One region of the Cupriavidus sp. GW821-FHT02F09 genome, then DNA from elsewhere that is predicted to be linked to it. Evidence: predicted binding sites of a transcription regulator. Region 1 holds the regulator's gene; each other region holds the start of a gene.
What was found. Region 1 encodes FNR, which switches genes on or off when oxygen is low (the NO sensors DNR and NnrR bind a similar motif). Its sites were predicted from a motif close to TTGATNNNNATCAA; they were not measured.
Positions count from the first base shown of each region.

Region 2: a site for FNR is predicted at 1,448-1,461, ahead of AC07XB_RS02510 (universal stress protein). Genes of this name have one in related genera too.
Region 3: a site for FNR is predicted at 2,355-2,368, ahead of AC07XB_RS07130 (oxygen-binding di-iron domain-containing protein). Genes of this name have one in related genera too.
Region 4: a site for FNR is predicted at 2,103-2,116, ahead of AC07XB_RS27960 (universal stress protein). Genes of this name have one in related genera too.

Region 1 is NZ_JBWKVH010000007.1:22,342-26,941, reverse strand. It holds gene ccoG (cytochrome c oxidase accessory protein CcoG) at 1-1,252, shown strand, start outside; gene AC07XB_RS10460 (membrane protein) at 1,320-1,538, shown strand; gene AC07XB_RS10455 (hypothetical protein) at 1,541-1,786, shown strand; gene fnr (fumarate/nitrate reduction transcriptional regulator Fnr) at 1,873-2,598, opposite strand; gene AC07XB_RS10445 (sulfite exporter TauE/SafE family protein) at 2,897-3,661, shown strand; gene AC07XB_RS10440 (hypothetical protein) at 3,685-4,125, opposite strand; gene scpB (SMC-Scp complex subunit ScpB) at 4,252-4,600, shown strand, end outside.
Region 2 is NZ_JBWKVH010000001.1:505,540-510,139, forward strand. It holds gene AC07XB_RS02500 (HlyD family secretion protein) at 1-101, opposite strand, end outside; gene AC07XB_RS02505 (zinc-dependent alcohol dehydrogenase family protein) at 328-1,335, opposite strand; gene AC07XB_RS02510 (universal stress protein) at 1,533-2,363, shown strand; gene AC07XB_RS02515 (TraR/DksA family transcriptional regulator) at 2,640-3,020, shown strand; gene AC07XB_RS02520 (BCAM0308 family protein) at 3,104-3,607, shown strand; gene AC07XB_RS02525 (phosphoribosyltransferase) at 3,729-4,391, shown strand; gene AC07XB_RS02530 (bifunctional acetate--CoA ligase family protein/GNAT family N-acetyltransferase) at 4,493-4,600, opposite strand, start outside.
Region 3 is NZ_JBWKVH010000004.1:252,173-256,772, reverse strand. It holds gene AC07XB_RS07140 (LysR family transcriptional regulator) at 1-727, opposite strand, end outside; gene gstA (glutathione transferase GstA) at 863-1,489, shown strand; gene AC07XB_RS07130 (oxygen-binding di-iron domain-containing protein) at 1,511-2,302, opposite strand; gene AC07XB_RS07125 (glutathione peroxidase) at 2,565-3,203, opposite strand; gene AC07XB_RS07120 (MDR family MFS transporter) at 3,279-4,600, opposite strand, start outside.
Region 4 is NZ_JBWKVH010000033.1:7,097-11,696, forward strand. It holds gene AC07XB_RS27950 (DEAD/DEAH box helicase) at 1-429, shown strand, start outside; gene AC07XB_RS27955 (serine/threonine protein kinase) at 463-1,524, shown strand; gene AC07XB_RS27960 (universal stress protein) at 1,555-1,992, opposite strand; gene AC07XB_RS27965 (hypothetical protein) at 2,263-2,424, shown strand; gene AC07XB_RS27970 (M20/M25/M40 family metallo-hydrolase) at 2,720-4,237, shown strand; gene AC07XB_RS27975 (carboxymuconolactone decarboxylase family protein) at 4,327-4,600, shown strand, end outside.

The DNA of each region.
Region 1 (4,600 bases):
CGATCTCGGCGCGCGCAAGTTCTATATCTTCGGCCTGGTGCTGTGGCCGCAGGACGTGATCTACCTTGCCGTGCTGCTGGTGATCTCCGCGGTGTCGCTGTTTCTCTTCACGGCGATCGCGGGGCGTCTATTCTGCGGCTACGCCTGTCCGCAGACGGTGTACACCGAGATCTTCATGTGGATCGAGCGGCATGTGGAAGGCGACCGCTTTGCCCGCATCCGCCTGGACGGCGATCCATGGAGCGTGCGCAAGCTGCGCCTGAAGGCCACCAAGCACACGCTCTGGATCGTGATCGCGCTATGGACGGGCTTTACCTTCGTCGGCTATTTCTCGCCCATTCGCACGCTCGGCGCGCAGGTGCTGAGCCTCTCGCTGGGTCCGTGGCAGACGTTCTGGATGCTGTTTTACTCGTTTGCCACCTGGGGCAACGCCGGCTTCATGCGCGAGCAGGTCTGCAAGTACATGTGCCCGTATGCGCGCTTCCAGAGCGTGATGGTGGATCGCGACACCTATGTGGTCACCTATGACGTGGGCCGCGGCGAGCCGCGCGGCAGCCGCTCGCGCAAGGCGGACCACAAGGCCGCCGGGCTGGGCTCGTGCGTGAATTGCAGCATCTGCGTGCAGGTCTGTCCTACTGGCATCGATATCCGCGATGGCCTGCAATACGACTGCATTGGCTGCGGCGCCTGTATCGACGCCTGCAACCAGGTCATGGACAAGATGGCTTACCCGCGCGGGCTGATCCGCTATACGTCCGAGAACGCCATGCGCAGCGCGCTCTCCGAGACCGTGGCGCGCAAGCGCCTGGTGCGGCCGCGCACGGTGATCTACTCGGTGATCTGGCTGGCGCTGGTCGCCGGCTTCATGGCCTCGCTGGCCATGCGCACGCCGCTCAAGGTCGATATCATCCGCGACCGCGGCGCGCTGGGGCGGGAAGTGGAAGGGCGCTGGATCGAGAACGTGTACCGGCTGCAGCTGATCAACACGACCGAGGCGCCAATGCGCGTCGCCGTCAGCGCGGGCAGCGATGAGCTCAAGGGCCTGGCTGTGGAATATGATCACGCTGCCGGCAACCTGGAGCCCACGTCCAATCGCCTGATTCCCATCCGGGTGCGCGTGCCGATCGAGTCCGCGGCGCAGGGCACGCACAAGATCGAGGTCACAGTGACCGCGGTGCCCGACGAGGGCGCGGGGAGCCATGGCGCGGAGATTCGACAGAGCACCAGCTTTATCGTGCCGCGCAATCTATGAGGCGGCAGGGACGCTGGTTGCACCAATCCGTACGCAACATACGCGATCTAGATCTAGAGGAGGCCAGATGACGCAGCAAAGTAATCCCTGGTGGAAGGAGCCATGGCCGTGGCTGCTGATGAGTGGGCCGTTCGTGGCCATGGTGGCCTGCGGGGTCACGATCTGGCTGGCCATGACCCATCCGGATCCGCCCATTGAGGAAGGGGTGGCGCGCCACGGCCTGGTGGTTGAGAAGGCGGGCAGCGCGGCACGCCAGGCAGCGCCGGTCGCGGCGCAAGCGAGGTGATCATGAGGCTACGCTGGCTGATGTGGGTGCTGTGGCCCGCTTTCCTGGTCGCCGGGCTGACGACCGCGCTGGTATTCTCCATGGTCGATCCCGGCGACCTGCGCTTCTTCGGCCAGCCGGTCGAGGCATCGCGGGAGGCGGTCTACACCGTGGGTTTCCTGATCGCGTGGGTGCTGTGCGCGCTGTCGAGCGGCTTGACGCTGTACACCATGCCCACGCGGCTGGCGGACACGGACGAGCTGGAGTGATTGCGATGCGCGCCTTGCCGGTTCAGGCCAGCAGGCGCGGCATCGCGGCGAGCCGCCGCAGGCGAGGGCGGCGCGCGACGTGCAGGTCAGCAGGACTTGTTGACGATCTGCTTGATCCCCACCATGTCGACCAGCTTGACGTGGCGCTGGCGGATCTGGATCAGGCCGGCTTCCGCAAAGCGCGAGAACAGGCGGCTGACGGTTTCGAGCTTGAGCCCCAGGTAGCTGCCGATTTCCTCGCGGCTCATGCGCAGCACGAACTCGGAGGCCGAATAGCCGCGCGCGGACAAGCGCTCGGACAGGTTGATCAGGAAAGCGGCAAGCCGCTCCTCGGCGCGCATCGATCCGAGCGTGATCAACATGACCTGGTCCTGCGAGATCTCCTTGCTCATCAGGCGCATGAACTGATGCTGCAGCGACGGCAGGACGTTGGACAGCGTCTGGAGATCGCCAAAGCGCACCACGCAGACTTCGGTATCTTCCAGCGCGGTGGCGTCCGACGCATGCTGCATCTCGCCAAGGCCGTCGAGGCCGACGACTTCGCCGGGAAGGTGGAAGCCCGTGATCTGCGAGCGGCCGTCTTCCATTGTCAGGTGGGTCTTGAGCGTGCCGAAGCGGATCGCGTAGACGGCGGTGAGAGGATCGCCGAGGCGGTACAGGGTTTCGCCCTTGCGTACGCGCACCCGGTCCTGGACCAGCGTATCCATCTTTTCGAGGTCCTGCTGCGACATGCCGACGGGCAGGCAGAGCTGGCCGAGCGAGCAAGTGGAGCAGCGGGGCGACATCTCGGTAATGGGAATGGTGGTGAGCAATTGGGGCCTGTCGGTTTAGCGCAGTCAGTCAAGCGCGATGTGGCGGGCGCATTGAGTTGAGAGCTTGACGTTGAGAGTCGTCGGTTGGAAGCGCTATCCACATCGGCCTGGCGCGCGGGTCTTGCGGCAGTGCGCTATCTGTGCAGCGCGGCTTGCCGTGCCCGTCGTCATGTTGTGCGAGCGCGCTGGTGTGCGCGGGCGCAAGGCCTCATGTTGATAGCGCCTCTTGGAGCTGCGGGGGCGCGTTCGCCGCATTTTACCGCGCCAGACGTTGCGATTGTGTGATTGGGAGGAGAAGTTGACCATAGGCGTGCTTATCAGCGTATTTACCTTGGCTTTGCTGGGCGGCGTGCACTGCGCCGCCATGTGCGGCGGGATCGCGCTGGCGGCGGAGCAGGGCGGCGTTGCGCGCGTGCCTGCCACGGTGCTCCGGCGTCCCGGCCATTGGTTGCTGGAACTGCTTGTCATGCATGCCGGGCGGCTGAGCATGTATGCGGTGCTGGGAGGCTTGCTGGGCGCCCTTGGCGCCGGCGTCTGGAAGACGCAGTACCTGCCGCTGCAGCGCTGGCTGTTCGGGGTCGGCAGTGTAATGCTGGTGCTGTCGGGCTTGTGGATGTTGCGCGGGCGCACCATGGGTACGGGTTGGCTGGAGCGGCTCGCCGCCCGGGGCGCGGGTGGCTTGCTGCGCGGCCTTGGTGCCGTCGGGGCGCGCTTGCCGGCTGTGGCCCGGGCGCATGGGCAGGGCCGGTTGCTGCGCCGCTACGGCATGGGGCTAGCCTGGGGGCTGGTCCCGTGCGGCATGGTGTACGGTGCTCTTGCCATGGCGTTGCTGGCCGGCAATGCCCCGTCGGGCGCGCTGGTGATGGCCGTGTTTGGCTTGGGCACCCTGCCGAACCTGCTGGTGATCTCGGGCCTGTCCGGCTATCTCAGGCAGCTTTCGCGGCGCCCGGCGTTGCGGGCTGGCGCTGGGCTTGCGGTGGTGGCCTTTGGCTTGGCCGGGGTGGCGCGCGCGCTGCTTTTGCCTGAGACGCTTGCCGCGCATGGATTCTGCCTGGTCTTCTGAAGCGCTGCTTCGTGGTGTATCTGTCACTTCTTCGCTGAGGTAGCTGTGCGAATCGGTTGCAGGTTTGCCAGGGAATGCCATACAATCGCAAGAACAGCGATATCGCGCACGTATTTCATCGTGGCATCGTCAGGTAGCATCCGCTGCTCAGGGATGCATGCCAGGAACACCCAGGCAGGCATCAGCGCCAGGGACCGTTCCCCATCCGCCGTCCGGTTCAAAAGATTCGGTTCAAAAGACCAGCTACGGCAGGGCGGGGTGAAATAGGCCAGCAGGCCCGATATCCGTATTTTCTTGCACCCGGCGCGTTCGATGATAAACGCCGCGCCGGACAGGTCCGCCACATCAGGGGGAAGGCGCGACGCAAGGGCTCCGTCGACTGGCAGATAATGCCGGTGGCCGGGCGATCTCCTGCCGGTCAGGTCCGGCACCCGATGCAATAAAAGAAGGCGCACGGCTGGCATGCATCAAGCATGCGGTTGGCTGCGCGGCCAGATGGCGGTGGCAATCCCTACCGCTGAACCCGCAATCTCCAGTGCGCCCGGGATCAACCGGGGCGCAGGTGCAAAGACAGGCTGCACGCAATCAACATGAATACCCAAGAGGCGAAGATCGTCCTCGAGACCGCGCTGATCTGCGCGCAGGAACCCTTGCGCGTCAATGACTTGCGCCGGCTGTTTGCCGACGACGTCGGTGCCGACACCATTCGTGTGCTGCTCGAAGAGCTGCGCCGCGACTGGGAGCAACGCGGCGTGGAACTCGTGGCACTGGCCAGTGGCTGGCGTTTCCAGAGCCGCCCTGTCATGCGTGAATACCTGGATCGGCTGAATCCTGAAAAGCCGCCCAAGTACTCCCGCGCCGTGATGGAGACGCTGGCGATCATTGCCTACCGGCAACCGGTCACGCGGGGCGATATCGAGGAAATCCGTGGTGTCGCGG
Region 2 (4,600 bases), on a different contig from region 1:
GCCGGCCACGGGTCGCGCTGGCTGCCAAGCCACCACACGGCGGCTCCAATGGCGCCAGCAACGAACAATACCGCTATACCCCAGCCTGGTTTGAGTTTCATCGGCTACCTGTGCACCTGTGCGCTGAATGATGGAATGCCGCCGGGCGCGCCAGGGGGTTCAGGGTGTCGGGCAAAGGGGGGAAGGGGAGACGACAAAGACAGACCTTGATCCGCGGGGCGACGGCGTAGGGTCCAATGCTATCCGGCGGGGTGGGGCGTGGACTTGATCTAGCGCAAGTTGGTGCCGAAGGGGGCACTTTTTGGAGGGGGAGTTCTAATTAGGCGATTAAGCGATGCGCAGTACCGCCGCGCCGGCCAGGCGGCCCGCGCGCAGGTCGGCCAGCGCGGCATTGGCCTGCTCCAGCGGATAGACCGTGGTGGTGGTGCGCAGCGGCGTGGCCTGGGCGATCCGCATCAGTTCCAGCCCGTCGTCGCGCGTGAGGTTGGCCACCGACACGATCGACCGCTCCTCCCAGAGCAGGCGATAGGGGAAGGCCGGAATATCGCTCATGTGGATGCCACCGCAAACCACGGTGCCGCCCTTGGCGACGGCTTGCAGCGCCATCGGCACCAGCGCACCCACCGGCGCGAAGATCAGCGCGGCATCGAGCGGCTGCGGTGCGGGCTGGTCGCTTGGACCGGCCCAGCACGCCCCGGTGTCACGCGCGAACTGGCAGGCGGCGGTGTCGCCGGGGCGCGTGAAGGCAAAGATCTCGCGCTGCTGGGCGACGGCGATCTGCGTCACCAGGTGGGCCGCGGCGCCAAATCCGTAAATGCCGATAGACCGGACCTTGCGGGCGTCCCCCGCCATGCGCAGCGTGCGGTAGCCAATCAGGCCCGCACACAGCAAGGGCGCCGCATGCTCGTCGTCGTAGTGCTCCGGGATGGGGAAGCAAAAGCGGCTGTCGGCCACTACGTACTCGGCGTAGCCGCCGTCGCGCGTATAGCCGGTGAACTGCGGCGTATCGCACAGGTTTTCGCGACGCGCCGCGCAATAGCCGCAGTGCCCGCAGGTCTGCCCGAGCCACGGCACGCCGACCCGGTCGCCCGGGGCAAGGCCCGTCACGCCTGCGCCACAGGACTCGACCCTGCCAACGATTTCGTGTCCGGGAATGAGGGCGGCTTTCGGGTGCGCGAGTTCGCCGTCGACAATGTGCAGGTCGGTGCGGCAGACGCCGCAGGTGCTCACCGCGATACGCACTTCGCCTGGGCCGGGGTCTGGCACGGGGACGCGCGCCAGGCGCAAGGCCGGCCCGGTGCCGTCGAAAATCATGGCGCGCATCGTCTCGTGCATGGTGACGTCCTCGGCGGTGCCCAGCATTTAGCCTAGGTCACGCTGACGGTTGCCGCTTGATCCGTATCCATGGCGTACGCGAGGCGCCAGCCCCTGTGCAGAAGGTATCGGCTTGACCTGAGTCAATAGCCACGTCCAAACGCTGCCTAGACTGGATTCAGGCTCCCAAACCCAAACCTAAACCGCACAGGAATGTTATGGAATACGCCAGCATCATGGTCCACCTGGACACCAGCCCACGCGCGCTGGACCGGCTTGAAATCGCTGCCCGGCTCGCCGTGGCACGCCATGCCCGGCTGATCGGGCTGTTTGCCGGCTTTATGCCGGATGTCGCCTGGTTTTACCTGATGGAGGGTGCCGCGACCTATATCAACGAGGACCGCCAGCGGCGCAGTGAGGCGCGCGAGGCGGTGCACCGGCGCTTCCTGGCGGCAACGCAGGACCTGGGGATCGAAACCGAGTGGCGGGCAGTGGATGGCGATCCGTTGATGATGGCGCTGCGCGAAGTGCGCGAGGCCGACCTTGTGGTTGTCGGGCAATACGATCCGGCCGACCCAGACAGCTTTGTCGCGACCCAGTTCCTGGAAACCCTCATCCTCGACGGTGGCAGGCCGGTTCTTGTCATTCCATTCGCAGGCCAGTTCGCTGTCCCCGGCGCACGTGTCATGGTGGCTTGGAACGGCGGACGCGAGGCCACGCGCGCCTTGCACGACGCCATGCCCTTGATCTGCGGCGGGCAGGCCAAGGTGCTTTGCGCGCAAGGTACCGGCGCGCGGCCCGATGCGAGCCTGCCGGGCCATGCCATGGCCGCGCTGGCAAGCCATGGCGTCCAGGCAGAGTTTGAACACTGCCAGGAAGGATCGGACATCGCCATCGGGGAAACCTTGCTCTCGCGCGCGGCGGATTTTGGCGCCGATCTGGTGGTGATGGGCGCCTACGGGCGCGGCCGCCTGCGCGAGTTGGTACTGGGTGGCGTCACCAGGGCTTTGCTGGACACCATGACGGTGCCCGTCCTGATGTCACACTAGTCACATTAACTGCCGGCATGGCGCGGGCGCGATATCCGCGCCCGCGCGCACCATGGCTGCGGCCGGCTCCGCGCATGGCCGGAAGTGAGATTGACGCAGATCATGCTAACCGGCAACCACCCACCTATATTGAAGCTTGAAGCGGAACGAGGGTTCAGCGCGCCACGCCGCAGGCACTTCGTGCCGGCGGCCCATCACTTGATCTGGCGCAAGCGGCCTGCCCGATGTCATCGCATCATGGATGTGGATCCACCTTGCCGCGCCCGGGAGTCGACGATGTCCGATTTAACGAAAGAGCAGCTCTCCAGCCTCGTCGCCTTGCTGGACAGCAGAGAGCAGAGAATCCGTGGCCAGATGGACGCCGCAGCCGTTTCCCGTACTGTGTCCGCCGAGCGCGAAGCGAACGACGACGCGGATCTCGCTGAGCATGGCACCGAGGAGCGCATGGACGATGCCGTGGCCGAACACTACCGCATGGAACTGGCCGACATAGCGGTGGCGCGCAAGCGGATCGCCAGGCTCAGCTACGGCGTGTGCGTGGACTGCGGCGAGCCCATTCCTTATCCGCGCCTGCAAGCGTATCCCACGGCCAAACGCTGCACCCCGTGCCAGCGCAAGCACGAGCACATGTTCGGGGCGCCGAGCGGTATGCGATGAGCATGGGCGGGCTCGCCAGGTGAGTCCGCAATACTGCAGGCAGGCCGCGTGGGCGCTGCCCGATTCGATTTCAGGAGCCAGACATGAAAGTCCGTGAGCGTTCGAGCCAGGTCAGGCCGGCCCGTTGGGACCGGCTTCCCCAGGATCCCATCCACGATGCCTACAAGCAGCCGGAGCAGGCGCCCGCCATCGCTTCCTGTCCCGCTTGCCACGCGGTCCTCCTGAAAGGACGTTGGCAATGGCGGGCCGTGCCGCCCGGCGCCAAGGCGCTGATGTGCCCGGCCTGCCACCGCATCGCCGACCATGTGCCCGCGGCGCAGTTGACGCTGGATGGGGCGTTCCAGCGGGAGCACCGGGATGAGATTCTCGGGCTGGTGCGGCACCGCGAAGCCCTGATGAGAGAGAGTCATCCGATGGAGCGCATCATGGCGACGCAGACTCAGGAGGATCGCATCACCATCACGACCACGGGCTTTCACCTGGCACGCGATATCGGCTCTGCCGTGCATCATGCGTATCGTGGCAAGCTGGAAATCGACTATTCCGACGCCGACGAGACCCTGTATGTTCATTGGCACCGCGCTTGAGGACCGTCATGGCGCGCATTGGGGGCCGTCCAGTCTGACAGACACCTCGCCTTACGGCGTCGATGGAAGTCGCTAGCCGGCTAGCCAGCTAGCTGGTCCCTCACCGGCAAAAGGTGATGTCATGACTTTCCAGGACAGGAACGAGGCCGCCGAGCGGCTAGCCGAAGCGCTCTCCGGGTACGGCGACGCCCATCCCCTTGTGCTGGCCATTCCACGGGGTGGCGTGCCGATGGGCAAGATACTCGCCGACCGGCTCGGCGGCGAACTGGACGTGGTCCTGGTCAGGAAGCTAGGGGCGCCATTCGACCGCGAGATGGCGGTCGGCGCGGTCGATGAAAGCGGCTGGGTCTACGTGACGCCCTACGCGGCACGAGTTGGCGCCGACTCCAGCTATCTCAACCAGGAGCGCAACGAACAGCTTGCATTGCTGCGCCGCCGCCGCAAGCAATACACGCCGGGGCGCGCCGCGCGTGCGCTGGACGGGCGCACGGTGATCGTGGTGGACGATGGGCTTGCCACGGGCGCCACCATGATTGCCGCATTGCATGCCGTGCGGCAGCAGAATCCTGCCCGGCTGGTATGCGCTGTGCCCGTGGCCGCGCCGGCTTCGCTCGCCGAGGTGCGGCGTTACGCGGACGAGGTGGTCTGCCTGCGATCGCCGGCCAATTTTTCCGCTGTCGGTGAGCATTATCGGGAGTTTCCGCAGGTTGAGGATGAGGAAGTGGTGGCTTGCCTGGAGGGCGATCCGGGGCAGCACGGGGTGGGGCGTTTGGCGGGACGGTAGTAGGGGTGGGCGTTCTGGAGGCGGTGCTTTTGGTCTTTTCCGGCTGCTGCCAGCCTCTGGCAGCCTGGCCAGTTAGGGAAAGGCGGGCGGCTAGCGCAATGTCATGGCCCATTGCCTGAGTTCGACCCCGTCAGCAAGAGGCGGAGTTCCACGCCGTCGCTGGCAGGCTGGCCAGTGCGCAGAACGTGGATACCGCTGCTTTCGGCGAG
Region 3 (4,600 bases), on a different contig from region 1:
CTGCCTCGACGCCTTCCAGCACGCCGGCGATGCTGTTGACGCGGTACTGCGGCACCACGCGCGGCAGGTGCTTGCGGCGCCAGCGCACCGACGGGTGATCGGGCATGGCCTCGTCCGGCGCGATCCACGGCAGTGTGGCCAGCGCGGCAAGGTCGACGGCGCCGCCGTGCCCGGGGATCGCGATGCCGGCCGCCTCCACCAACTCCCGCGCCGCGAACACCGCCACGCGCAAGGGGCCGAGGCACTTGCCGATCAGGTGATCGGGTGGATGGCGCGTGGCGCGCACGGCGATGTCGGCGTCGCGCCGGGTCAGGCTGACCAGCTCATTGGTGGCGATCAGCTCGAAGCTCAGCCCGGGATGCTTGCGCCCGAGCGGCGCCAGTGCCGGCAGCACCATGCCATGCAGCACGGTATCGGTGGTGGTGATGCGCACCAGGCCCGACACCGTGCCGGCCGACACCGAGGCATGCGCGCGCGCCGCCTCCAGCTCGGCCTCGATGCGTTCGGCATGCTGTGCGAACTGCTGGGCAAGTTCGGTCGGCAGGTAGCCCGCGCGGCTGCGCTCGAACAGGCGCCGCCCCAGCCCTTTCTCGATGCGCTGCAGCGCGCGGAACACGGTGGAGGCATCAAGCCCGAGCCGGCGCCCGGCTTCGGCCAGCGTGGCGCAACGCACCAATGCCAGCACCACGTCGAGATCGGGGGAAGAGAGTTGGTAGGGTATGTTCATTGCAGATTTGCAGCCATAGCTTGCGTCAGTGCGCATTGTGATTGCGCTTTCGCAATCCTAGACTGCCTGCACTGCCACCACAAGGCGTGGCGGCAAACCCTGAAAAACCGAACCCAAAACAGCGAGGACTACCCGATGAAGCTCTACTACTCCCCTGGCGCTTGCTCCCTGGCCGTGCATATCGCACTGCGCGAAGCCGGCCTGCCGTTTTCGCTCGCCAAGGTCGACCTGGCCCGGCACAAGCTGAGCGAGCCGGAAAACGGCAGCGACGACTTCTACGCGGTGAGCCCGCGCGGCTACGTGCCGATGCTGCAACTGGACGATGGCTCGCGCCACACCGAAGCCGCATCGCTGCTGCAATACGTGGCGGACCTCGCCCCGGGCAAGGCGCTGCTGCCGGCGGCCGGCACCCAGGCGCGCCTGGAAGCGGTGGGCTGGCTGACGCTGGTCTCCACCGAGCTGCACAAGGTCTTCAGCCCGTGGCTGTGGCACAAGGAAACCGCGCAGAGCACACGCGAGGATTGCCTGGCCAAGGTGGCCCTGCGCTTCGCCGAGCTGGACCGGCACCTGGCCACGCGCGACTACTTGTGCGGCACGCAGTTCACCGTGGCCGACGCCTACTGCTTCGCCGTCGCCAACTGGGCCAATATGCTGCACATGCCGCTCAACCCTTACCCCGCGCTGCAGGCCTACCTGTCGCGCGTGGCCGCGCGGCCGAAGGTGCACGAGGCGCTGGTGGCCGAGGGGCTGGCGCGCGATTGATCGTGCAACCGGTGCCGGGCGTCAGGCTGCCGTTGTGGTGACGGGCGGCAGCCTGTAGTTGTCCTGGCTAAGCAGGTCCAGCCCGCACTCCAGCGTGGAGACCCAGTCGATGAACTGCGCCACCATCACCTTGCCGCGAAACGACGGGCCGTGCTGCGGCACGATCCACTCGATATCCAGCCCGCGCGCCATGTTGGCCCACAGCCGGCAGGCGCGGTTGCCGCTCATGTAGCGCTGGTGGAAGGGCAGCATGGCGCGGGTGTGCGCGGCAAAATCGCTCACCACCGCGCCGGCTTCCCGCGCGCTGGTCATGGCCGCGCCCAGGTCGCCGGAGAACAGGATCTTGCTGATGGGATCGTAGAACTGGAAGTTGCCCTCCGAGTGCAGGAAATGCGCCGGCACCGCCAGCAACGTGCAGTTGCCCAGCGCGATCGGCATGCCGGCATCGGGGATGGTGACGATGCGCCCTTGCGTCTTGCCCGCCTGGCAGAAATGCGGCAAGAACCGCGCCCAGACGCGCGAGATCAGGATGCGGCTATCGGAGGCGGTCAGCCAGCGCCCGACCGAGGCCACGATATCCGGATCGGCGTGCGACGCCAGCACGTAGTCGAGCTGCTTGGGCGGAAAGTAGCGGCTGATGGCGAGGTACAGCTCGCCGTAGGTCATGTGCCCGCCAGGATCGATCAGCGCGCCGTGGCCGGCGTCGACGATCAGGAACTGGTTGGTCTGCACCACCTCGCCGTGCTCCTCCTCGACCAGGTCCGAAAACAGCAGGCAGGTGTGCCCGCCGGCATCGTATAGCGTGATGGCCATCGTCTGTCTCTCCCCAAAGCGGCGAAAGTAGCGATGGCGGCGCCCCGGCGGCTTGACGCTGGTCAAGAAGCCAGCGAATCGTGCGCCGATGCCATGGGCGCGGCCACGTTGAAGGGCAGTGTGCGCGGCGCCACCTGGGCGCTTGGCGGCTGGCAGGCGGTGTGCCTGGCCGGGATCGGCTTTACCGCGCTCAACCTGGTGGCGCACGGCTTCACGGCTGCGAAGCCGTGCGGTGCCGATGGCAGCTTAGTAGCCCGGCGGCTTAGCGCGCGCCGTCCAGCAGTTGCTCGATCTTGCTCACGAACTGCTTGTCGTCGGGCTTGGTCATGCTGTTATAGCTGCCCACCACCTGGCCGTTGCGGTCGATCACGTACTTGTAGAAATTCCACTTGGGCGTGGTGCCGGACTGCTTGGCCAGCAGCGCGTACATGGGATTGGCATCGCTGCCGCGCACGTGCGACTTGCCCAGCATCGGGAATTTCACGCCATAGGTGTTGTAGCAAAAGTCGGCGATCTCCTTGGAGGAGCCCGGCTCCTGCGAAAAGTCGTTGGACGGGAAGCCCAGCACCACCAGCCCGCGTTCGCGGTACTTGGCGTACAGCGCCTCCAGCCCTTCGTATTGCGGGGTAAAGCCGCAATAGCTGGCGGTATTGACCACCACTACGACCTTGCCGGCGTACTGGCAGAGGTTTTGCGGCGCTTCGTCCTGCAGGCGGGGGAACTTGAAGTTGAGCGAGGCCGGGCAGGCGCCGGCCGGCTTGGCGGCGGTGGCTGCCGGGGTATCGGCGGCTTGCGCAAGACGCGGCGCGGCGACAACAGCGGCGGCAGCGGCCAGGACCAACGCGCCGGACAAGGCGATGCGTTGCAGGGCGCGTGAGCGCTGTTCGGGAAGGCTGCGCATGTAGGAAACTCCGGAGATGGTCTATCCGTAGTTTACGCCGTTGGGCGTGAAATGGATGCGCAAGCCTCCTCCCGCTTACTCCATGGCCAGCGTGGCCGCGTGCTCGGTCACGCTGCTGCGCAACTCCACGTCCGGCATGCGGCGCACGATCACCAGCGCCAGCAGGGCGGCCACGGTGCCCACGGCAAAAATCAACCGGAAGCCCGACTCCACGCCGCCCGTCAGCACGTCCCGCACTGCGGGAGAGAGATGGGCCAGCGCCTCGCTGCCGTGGCGCAGCGCGCCCAGGTCCAGCGCCTGCGTCACGCCGGAAGCGTGCAGGGCATGGCGGAATTCCAGCGTCAGCAAGGTGCCGGCCAGCGCGCCGCCAAAGGCGCTGCCAAGCGAGCGCAGCACCAGCAGCGCGCCGGTGCCGGCGCCGGTATCGCGGCGCTCCAGCACGTTCTGCACCGTCATCAAGGTGCCGACCATGGTCATGCCCAGCCCCACGCCGGCCACCATCATGGCCAGCAAGACCAGCGCCAGCGGCGTGGACGGCGAAACCGCCACGAGCGCCAGCAAGCCCAGCGCCGCGGCAATGAATCCGCCGGTCAGGATGCCGCGCATCCGCCCCAGGCGCGGCGCCAGCCCGGCCACGATGAAATTGCCCGCCACGGTGGAGAGCAGGAACGGCACCACCAGCAAACCGGACTCCGACGCATCGGCGCCGCGCACCAGCTGGAAATGCAGCGGCAGCGCGAAGATGCACAAGAAGATATTCAGCGCAGCCATCGCGGACGCCGCCACGCCCAGCACATAAGCGCGGTTGCGGAACAGCCGCGGCGGCAGCATCGGGTCGCCCGCGCGGCGCTCCTGCCAGACCAGCGCGGTCACCGCCACCAAGGCCAGCAGCGCCAGGCCAGCGATCTCCGGCGAGATCCAGTCGTAGACATCGCCCCCCCAGCTCATCGCCAGCAGGAAGGCCACAATGGAAACCGTCAGCAGCAGCGCGCCGCCCCAGTCCACCCGCGCCGAGCCGCCACGCACCTGCAACTGGCTCAAGCCCCGATAGCACATGAACATGGCCAGCAACCCCAGCGGCACATTGATCCAGAACAGCCAGCGCCACGACAGATGATCTGAAGTCCAGCCCCCCACCAGCGGGCCGGCAATGGAAGCCACCGCCCACACGGTCGCCAGGTAACCCTGGTAACGCCCACGCTGGCGCGGCGCCACCACATCCGCAATCGCCGCCTGCGCCAGCGACATCAAGCCGCCACCGCCAATGCCTTGCAGCGCACGGAACAGGATCAGCTGCTCCAGCGTAGCCGCCATCGCGCACGCCACCGAGGCCAGGATGAACAGCGCGATCGCCAGCATCAGCAGCCGGCGCCGGCCATAGGTATCCGACAACTTGC
Region 4 (4,600 bases), on a different contig from region 1:
CAGGCACCCGCCGGCGGCCAGCCGCGCGGCCGTGCACCGGCAGCGGAAGCTGGCGAGCGCCAGCAACGTCCGGCACGCGCGCCACAAGGCCGCAGCCAGGCTCCCGCGGCGGCCGATGGGCAAGGCCAGCGCCGCGCGCCGCAGGCACCGGGCCAGCGTCCGGCGCAGGGCAGCGCACGACCCGCTTCGGTCGGGCAAGGCAGCCCGCGCAACGGTCAGGCCAATGGCAACCGCACCGGCGAGGCCAACGGCAACCGTGCTGCTGGCAATGGCAACCGTGATCGCAATGGCGATGTCAACGGCAACCGCGCCGGTGCCAACACCCACGCCGCGCAGCCGCGCACCGGACAGGATCCGGCGGCACGCGGCCGCCGTCCGGCGCCGCAAGCCGCGCTGCTGGGCGGCCAGCGCGCCAAGCCCACGCGCTAACTCCATAACGTTCCCCAACGGCTGCCACGCGCAATGTCCAGTTCAGGGTTTGACCTTCAGGTGCCCGGCGACGGCGGCACGCCCATCGATGGCGATGGCGTGCCCTACGCCAGCCTCACGCCGGACCTGATGCTGGATGCCATGGAGGCCGCCGGGTTCGAGCCGGATGGCCGCCTGCTGGCGCTCAATAGCTATGAGAACCGGGTCTGGCAGGTGGGGATCGAAGGCAGCGCGCCGGTGGTGGTCAAGTTCTACCGCCCCGGCCGCTGGAGCGACGCCGCCATCCTGGAAGAGCATGCTTTCGTGCGGCAACTGGCCGACGCCGAGATTCCGGCGGTGCCGGCCATCGCGCGCGACGGCGCCACGCTGCTGGCGCATGCGGGTTTTCGCTTCGCGGTGTTTCCCCGCTGCGGGGGGCGCGAACCGGAGCTGGATCGTGCCGATACGCTGACCTGGCTTGGCCGTTTCATCGGCCGCATCCATGCGCTCGGCGCCACGCATCCTTACCAGGCACGCCCCACCATCGACGTGGACACCTTCGGGGTGGCCCCGCGCGACTGGCTGCTGGCGCAAGACTGTATTCCCCTGGAACTGCGCCCGGCTTGGCAGGCGGTTGCCGACCTCGCCGTGGATGGCGCTCGCCGCTGCTTCGAGCGCGCGGGCGATGTCGCGCAGTTGCGCCTGCATGGCGATTGCCATCGCGGCAATGTGCTGTGGATCGAGGAGTCGCATGCGGGTTCGCGCCCACCCGGGCCGCACTTTGTCGATTTCGACGATAGCCGCATGGGGCCGGCGGTGCAGGATCTGTGGATGCTGCTGGAAGGCGACCGCGCCGCCCAGCAGGGCCAGATGGCCGACATCCTGGCCGGCTATGAGGATTTCGCGGAATTCCAGCCGCGTGAGCTTTACCTGATCGAGGCGCTGCGCACGCTGCGCCTGCTGCATTACAGCGCCTGGCTGGCCAGCCGCTGGCGCGATCCGGCCTTTCCGGCGGCATTCCCGTGGTTTGGGACTGCCCGCTACTGGCAGGACCGCATCCTCGAGCTGCGCGAGCAGGTCGCGCTGATGGACGAGCCGCCGCTCTGGCCGGTCTGACCTGGCACCGGCCAGCCCAGGCCGGCTGCCTTACTTCTTGCCCGGGGCCTTGACCAGGACGACCGGGCACGGGGCGTGCGCCAGCACCCGTCCCGCCACCGAACCAATCACCGCATCGAAGAACGAGCCGCGGCCGTGCGTGCCCATGACGATGCCGCGTGCGTCCACGCTGGCGGCGTAGGCGACGATGCGCTCCGGCGCAAAGCCGTGCAGCGCATGTTGCTCGAAGGCGATGCCCGCGGCGCCGAGGATGTCGGCCACGGACTGCATGGCCTTACCGCTTTCTTCCTGATGCCAGGCGTCGATGGTTTCCTTGCTGACGAAGGCGCGTACCTGTCCGGTGACATCGGGCGTCACATGGACCACATGCACGGTAAAGCCGCTTTGCAGCAATTTGCCTTCGGCGATGAAGCGGGCGGCTGCGTCGGAAAAGGGCGAACCGTCGGTGGCGAGCACGATGTTGGTCATGGCGGCTATCTCCTGTAGTGGCTGTGATCGTTGTCGGCATGGCGGCCCCCGCCGGGGTGGCCCGGGGGCGGTCACTACGGTCATGATGGCACCCTGCGGGCAACCCTGCCTGGATCCAGATCAAGTCGGGCGCAATCGCCGGCGCCTTCCACGAGCCTTCCGAGAGCCTTCCAATTCCCCGTTTTGACGGTTTTTTTGCACCGTGCCGTGGCATCTCAGCGCCTTTTTGATGCGGGGAAATCTACGCTGCAGATAGGACAACTCTGTCGGATGTTCCGGCTTGCCGCCATGTGGATCTACTATCGGTTGGCGATCGGCGCGCTGGCCATGCTCGCGCTGATCCTGCTTTTTGCCATGGAATTCGGGCTGGCCAGTGCCATTGCGCGCCGCGAGGAGGGCTTTTCCCGGTCGCCCGATGAGCAGGGTCCCTGAAGGTGCCTGCGCGCTGCCGGGCCCGATGAAGGCGCGCCGCCAGGGGCGCCGCGCGTGGACAAGTTGCATGTAGCGGTTCAGACTGCCGGGTGCGGGCCGCGCGGCTGTCTTGCGGCCCGCCCGCCGTATCCGTCGCCATGCACTTTCCTATCCAACAAGAGCCATGAGACTACGTTCCCTTGCCCGCGCGCCTGGCAGCGCGCCGCATTGCGCCCCCCTGCATACCCATTCCCATACCTTCCAGTCCCCCTTGCGCAGCGCTGTCCGCGCGACCGTGTGCAGCGCCCTTGGCGCCATGCTGCTGGCCGCTGGCGCGCACGCCGCCACGCTCGACGGCGTGCAGCTGCAGCAGCACGCCGATCAGGCCGCGGCGCGCAGTTACCGCGAATGGGTCGAGTTGCTGGCGCTGCCCAACGACGCCACCGTGCCGGCGGATATCCAGAAGAACGCGGACTGGCTGGTCAAGGCCTTCGCCCGGCGTGGCTTCCAGGCGCGCGAGCTGCCCAATAATGGCAAGCCGATGGTCTACGCCGAATATCCCGCCAGCACGCAGCAAAACGCTGGCCCGCGCAAGACCGTGCTGTTCTACATGCATTTCGACGGCCAGTCGGTAACGCCGTCGCAATGGGCGCAGCCCAGCCCGTGGGAGGCTACGCTCAAGGCGCGCAGCGCCGATGGCAAGTGGGAAACGCTGCCGCTGGACAAACTCTACGCCGGCCAGGTCGATCCCGAATGGCGCGTGTTCGGGCGTTCGTCGTCCGACGACAAGGGCCCCATCGTGATGTTCCTGGCCGCCATGGATGCGCTCAAGGCCGCCGGGGTGGACCCGGCGGTCGATATCAAGGTGCTGCTGGATTCCGAGGAGGAGAAGGGCTCGCCGTCGCTGGGCAAGGTGATCGCGGACAACCTGGCGCTGCTGCGCAATGACGGCATGGTGATCTTCGATGGCCCCATGCACCAGAGCAACCAGCCCACGCTGATCTTCGGCAACCGCGGCGTGCTGCTGGTGCAGCTCAAGGTATTCGGCGCCAGCCAGGGCCTGCACAGCGGCCACTACGGCAACTATGCCGCCAACCCCGCGCAGCGGCTGGCAAACCTGCTCGCCACCATGAAGGACGACGACGGCCGCGTCACCATTGCCGGTTACTACAAGCCGGTAAAGATCGATGAACGCGCGCGCCGCATCATGGCCGCCGTGCCAGACGACGAGGCCGCGCTGCGCCGCCGCCTGGGCATCGCGCGCGCCGAGCGCGTTGGTGCCAACTACCAGGAGGCCATGCAGTACCCCACGCTGAACGTGCGCGGCATGGCCGCCGGCGACGTGGGCGAGAAGGCCCGCACCATCATTCCGGAAGTGGCGGTGGCCGAAATCGATATCCGCACCGTGCCGGAGACCAGCCCGCAATCCCTGTTCGGCCTCGTCAGGCAGCACGTGGAAAAACAGGGCTACCACCTGGTCAAGGGCGAGCCTACCGACGACGACCGCGCGCGCTATCCCAAGCTTGCTTCGGTCACCGCGGGCGAGGTCTCGGCCTCCAGCTCCGCAGCGCGCACGGACCTGTCGGCGCCGATCAGCCGGTGGCTCACTCAGGCCATGCAGCAGTCCTACGGCAAGGCACCGGTGCAGATCCGCATGATGGGTGGCACCGTGCCGACCGGCGCGGCGGTGCAGGCGCTGCAGGCGCCGTTCGTGATCGTGCCGCTGGTCAATGCGGACAATAACCAGCACAGCTACGACGAGAACATGCGGTTGGGCAATTACCGCGATGGCATCCGTACCGTGATGGGCATCCTGCAGACACCGTTCAAGTAAGGGGCAACGCCGTAGGCCGCAGGCGCCGCGTATCCGCCAGGACGCGGCGTGCCTGCCCAATGACCCATGCAATCACAGGAGATAGCAAGATGACGCAAGCCAGGCAAGATCCCGCCGCCTACGCGCAAACGCCGGCCTTCGAAGCCGGCCGGCAGGTACGTTCGGAAGTCATGGGAGAACAACACGTGCAGCGCGCGTTCGACGCCGCGCAACAGCAGGGCGATGTCGGCCTGCAGCAACTGGTGACGGAGTTCGCCTGGGGCACGGTGTGGACGCGTGACGGCCTGGACCGCAAGCAGCGCAGCCTGGCCACGGTATCGATGCTGATCGCGCTCAACCGGCCGCAGGAACTGACCGGCCATC